DNA from 2 places in the Clostridium perfringens genome. Region 2 is predicted to be linked to the other one. Evidence: riboswitches for the same ligand, from Rfam matches in the RefSeq annotation. Region 2 holds a riboswitch; the other holds the start of a gene.

Region 1 (2,456 bases), 1.3 Mb from region 2:
ATTAGCTGAGCTTGTTAAAATAGATCCTAAGGCTATAGGAGTAGGACAATATCAACATGATGTAACTCAGAAAAAACTTGATGAATCCTTAGCAGGGATAGTTGAGGATTGTGTTAATAATGTAGGAGTAGATTTAAATATAGCAACTCCATCATTATTAAGTTATATTTCAGGGATAAATGCTTCAATAGCTAAAAATATTGTTGATTATAGAGAAGAAAATGGTAAGTTTAAAAGTAGAAAAGAGCTTTTAAAAGTTAAAAGATTAGGACAAAAAGCTTATGAACAATGTGCAGGATTCTTAAGAGTTATGGAAAGCAAAGAAGCTTTAGATAATACTTCAGTTCATCCAGAGTCATATAAAGTAGCTAAGGAACTTATAAAAACTTTAGGATATACAGAAGAAGATTTAAAAAATGGCAAATTAGTAGATATAGATGAGAGAGTAAAAGCAAAAGGAATTTCTAACTTAGCAAAAGAATTAGAAGTTGGAGAACCAACACTTAATGATATTATAAAGGAAATTAAAAAGCCTGGAAGAGATCCAAGAGAGGAATTACCTAAACCAATATTTAAGTCTGGCGTAATAGAAATGAAAGATTTAAAACCAGGTATGATTTTAATGGGGACAGTTAGAAATGTATCTGATTTTGGTGCTTTTGTAGATATTGGAGTTCACCAAGATGGATTAGTTCATAAGAGCCAAATGGCAGATAGCTTTGTTAAACATCCACTTGATATAGTTAAGGTTGGAGATGTTGTAGAAGTTAGAATATTAGATGTTGATTTAAAAAGAAAGAGAATTTCATTATCAATGAAAAAAGAAGGTTAAGTTAGAAAATTAATTAAAATAAGTGAAAATTTTAGTAGATAAAAATATTTAATATATTGAAATTTATATAAAAAAGAGTTAAAATTATAACAAATGAAATAAAAAAAGTCTTCAGGGCGGGGTGTAAGTCCCCACCGGCGGTAAAGCCCGCGAGCTAGTTTTTAGCATGATTCGGTGAAATTCCGAGGCCGACAGTATAGTCTGGATGAAAGAAGATGAGTGTTTAATGATTTAAATTCTGAATTTATATGCCCTGATATAAGTATATGTATCAGGGCTTTTTATTTGAAAAAAATCATTAAAGACTTAATAGCCCCAGAGGAAGTAACTTTTGGGAGGGGACAAAATGAAAACAAAAACCTTAAACACAAACAGATTCATTAAATTATCACTTTTATCTGCGATTGCAGTAATACTTATGTATATTGACTTTCCAGTAATACCTATATTCCCATGGCTTAAGATTGATTTAAGCGATGTGCCTGCACTTATGGGAGCCTTTGCTTTTGGTCCATTAGCAGGGGTAATAATAGAACTTATGAAAAATTTATTAATATTAATAGTAAAGGGAACTGGAACAGGATTTGTAGGTGAGCTTGCTAACTTTTTAGTTGGAGTGGCTTTAGTATGGCCAGCAGCTTTAGTTTATAAGAAAAATAAAACTAAGAAAACTGCTATTTTAGGAATGGTACTAGGAGTTTTATGTATAGAAGTGGTAGGAATATTAGCTAATGTTTATTTATTACTTCCAGCATACGGTATGGCTATGTCAAAAGCAGAGTTAATGCAATATGTAACAGTTGGATTAATTCCATTTAACGGAATAAAATCTATATTGGTTTGTGGAATAACATATGCTTTATATAAAAAGGTTTCTGTATCAATATTTAAGGTTGAACCTATGCTAGATAAACCAAAACAAATGAAAGAAAATTTAGGATAATAGAAAGGGACTATATCAAAATGATATAGTCCCTATTATTTTATATTAGTGTTAAAGATTTAGATAAAAATAAATACTAATAAAAAATATATTCTAAATATCATGTCTCCACATTATTATGGCGTTTTCTTTTGGATTATTGTAGAAGTTTTTTCTTATCCCTTCTTCCTTAAATCCATGCTTTTTGTAAAGGGATTGAGCAGGAATATTAGACTCTCTAACTTCTAATGTAAGAGAATTTATATTATTTTCTTTACATAAAGTAATTAGATTATCTATTAAAAGATTTCCAATTCCTTGTTTTCTATATTCAGGATGAACTGCTATGTTAGTTATATCTCCCTCATGAAAAACAATCCACATGCCAACAAAACCAATAATCTTGTCTCTATGTAAAGCAACAAGATATTTTGCTAGTTTATTAGAAAGTTCTTTTTCTATAGAATCCATATTCCAAGATTCTGCAAGACTAAGTTTACTTACTTCAAAAACGCCCTTAACATGGGAAGAATTCATAAGTTCTATTTTATATGAATTCATTATTTTAATCTCATTCTTTCTTCATATTCTCTTTCAGCTTGAGATTTTCTTAAGTATATAGGAGCATATGTATTTAAATCATGAGAAACTCCTGACTCTAATAATCTTAAGCCTAATTCTCCAACTGATGCTGCTCTTGGA
Region 2 (2,456 bases):
GTGCTATATTAAAAAAATAAAAGGGGGAAGAGCAGAGTTGGAGCATACTAAAATTAAGAATATTAATTTATCAAAGAGAAGAAAAAAGATTTTTAGAAGAAGACTTATATTTTTAATTAGTATTATATTGATTATTGGTGGAAGTATTTTCTTTGTTTTTTCTAAAATGAATAAAGATGAGAGTTATAGAGATGCTTATAAAAAGAATATTTCAAGTAGAGAGTTAGAAAAAATGAGGCAGGAATTAGATATAAAAGAAGTTGATTATAAATGGGGAAGCGGGCTTAAAAAGGGGAATTCACCTAAAAGATTAATTATTCATCATTCAGCAACAGATTCACCAGAAACTCCAGAAGATATTCATAAGTTTCATTTAGATAATGGATGGAGTGGAATAGGATATCATTTTTATATAAGGGAGGATGGGACAATTTATAAAGGTAGAGATGAAAATGTAATAGGAGCTCATGCAAAAAATGCAAATTATAATACCTTAGGAATATGCATTGAAGGAAACTTTGAAAAAGAGGGTTTAAAAGAGGCACAAAAAAATTCACTTGTTAAACTAGGAACTTATTTAAGCTTAAAATATCCAATAAAAGATATACTTCCACACAGGGAAGTTGTGGATACTTTATGTCCAGGCACACTTTTTCCAATGGATAATATAAAAAGTAGCATTATTGAGGAAATAAAGAATATGTGATGATTATATAGTGAGAATTAGATTTTATAAACTTAATACTGAATTGACATGAAAAAGTTTAAATGGTAATTTATAGATATAATTTAATAAAAATTCTTCAGGGCAGGGTGAAATTCCCTACCGGCGGTAAAGCCCGCGAGCTAGTTTAGCATGATTCGGTGAAACTCCGAGGCCGACAGTAAAGTCTGGATGAAAGAAGAATATCTAATAAGTTATCTTTTTATTATGTTTTATATGCATATTAAATGGATTGTTGTGCTTTAGAATCTTTAGCTCTGAACATTTTTTGTTCAGAGCTTTACTTTTTATACTATTTATATCGTTATTAATTATTTTGAATTGGTTAAAATTTTTATTTTTAGAAATATAGAAATATATTTAAAGGATTTATTTAAACCAGTTTTAAATTTTATTAAGCCTAATATTTTTAGATATATTAATTAAAATTTTAAGATTCTATTTAAATAACTTCAATTACTTGGATAACTAATAAAAGCCCTGAGTTTAAATTTACTCAGAGCTTTTATTTTTTATTAGGTACTTCTAAAGAAGAATTTGGAAGGAGAGGATAACTTGGATGAATTTTTTATGAAAAAAGCTTTGGAATTAGCTAGAAAAGGAGAGGGATATGTAAATCCAAATCCTTTGGTAGGAGCTGTTATTGTTAAGGGTGGAGAAATAATAGGACAAGGATATCATGAGTTTTTTGGAGGAAATCATGCTGAAATTAATGCTATTAATAGTTCTATTAAATCTACTGAGGGAGCAACAATATATGTTACCTTAGAACCTTGTTGTCACTATGGTAAAACTCCTCCATGTATAGAAGCCATAATTAAAAATAAATTTAAGAGAGTAGTAGTTGGAACCTTAGACCAAAATCCTTTAGTATCAGGAAAGAGTATTAAAATTTTAAGAGAGTCAGGCATAGAGGTTAAGGTAGGAGTTTTAGAAAAGGAATGTATTAGATTAAATGAGATATTTAATTTTTATATTAAGGAAAACAGACCTTTTATTGCACTTAAATGGGCAATGACCTTAGATGGAAAAATAGCAACTAAGGAATTTAAATCAAAATGGATAACTAATAGAAAATCAAGAGAGTTTGTTCATTCCTTAAGAAATAAATATAGCTCAATAATGGTTGGAATAAATACTGTTTTAAAGGATAATCCAGATTTAAGATGTAGACTTAATAAAAATAAAGAGTTAGAAAGAAAGCATTTTAGGATAGTACTTGATAGTAAATTAAGAATTCCTTTAGATTCAGAAATATTAAAAAATCAAAATGAGTCAAAAACCTTAATTTTTACAACAAATAAAAAAGATAAGATAAAAAATGAAAAATTAAAAGATATAGGTATAGAGGTAATAGAAGTAAATTTAGATGAAGGAAAAATTAATATTAATCAGGTTTTAGAGTGTTTAAAAGAAAAAAATATTGATTCAGTTCTTATTGAAGGAGGAGGAAATTTAAATTTTACTTTTTTAGAAAATAAAAAAGTAAATAAGATATATGCCTTTGTTGCACCAAAAGTTTTTGGAGGAAAAAATGCTATTACTCCTGTTGAAGGGGAAGGAATAAGAAATGTTTTAGACGCCTTTGAATTTCCTGAAGTAAATTTGAAGAATTTTGATAAGGATATTTTAATTGAATGTGGCCTTAGTTAATAGAAAAAGGAAGTGAATAATATGTTTACTGGTATTGTAGAAGAAATAGGAGAAGTTATAAGCATAGATAAAAATGAAA

What was found. Region 2 has a riboswitch for FMN ahead of ribD (bifunctional diaminohydroxyphosphoribosylaminopyrimidine deaminase/5-amino-6-(5-phosphoribosylamino)uracil reductase RibD). Riboswitches for the same ligand answer to the same signal wherever they lie in the genome.
Positions count from the first base shown of each region.
Region 1: linked by a shared signal. The riboswitch ahead of I6G60_RS04500 (ECF transporter S component) and the one ahead of ribD (bifunctional diaminohydroxyphosphoribosylaminopyrimidine deaminase/5-amino-6-(5-phosphoribosylamino)uracil reductase RibD) in region 2 are both predicted to bind FMN.

Region 1 covers NZ_CP065681.1:881,540-883,995, forward strand. Annotated here, with positions in the region: gene tex (RNA-binding transcriptional accessory protein Tex) at 1-832, shown strand, start outside; FMN riboswitch at 936-1,053, shown strand; gene I6G60_RS04500 (ECF transporter S component) at 1,179-1,775, shown strand; gene rimI (ribosomal protein S18-alanine N-acetyltransferase) at 1,869-2,315, opposite strand; gene tsaB (tRNA (adenosine(37)-N6)-threonylcarbamoyltransferase complex dimerization subunit type 1 TsaB) at 2,315-2,456, opposite strand, start outside.
Region 2 covers NZ_CP065681.1:2,931,474-2,933,929, reverse strand. Annotated here, with positions in the region: gene I6G60_RS13665 (peptidoglycan recognition protein family protein) at 38-706, shown strand; FMN riboswitch at 796-911, shown strand; gene ribD (bifunctional diaminohydroxyphosphoribosylaminopyrimidine deaminase/5-amino-6-(5-phosphoribosylamino)uracil reductase RibD) at 1,280-2,377, shown strand; gene I6G60_RS13655 (riboflavin synthase) at 2,399-2,456, shown strand, end outside.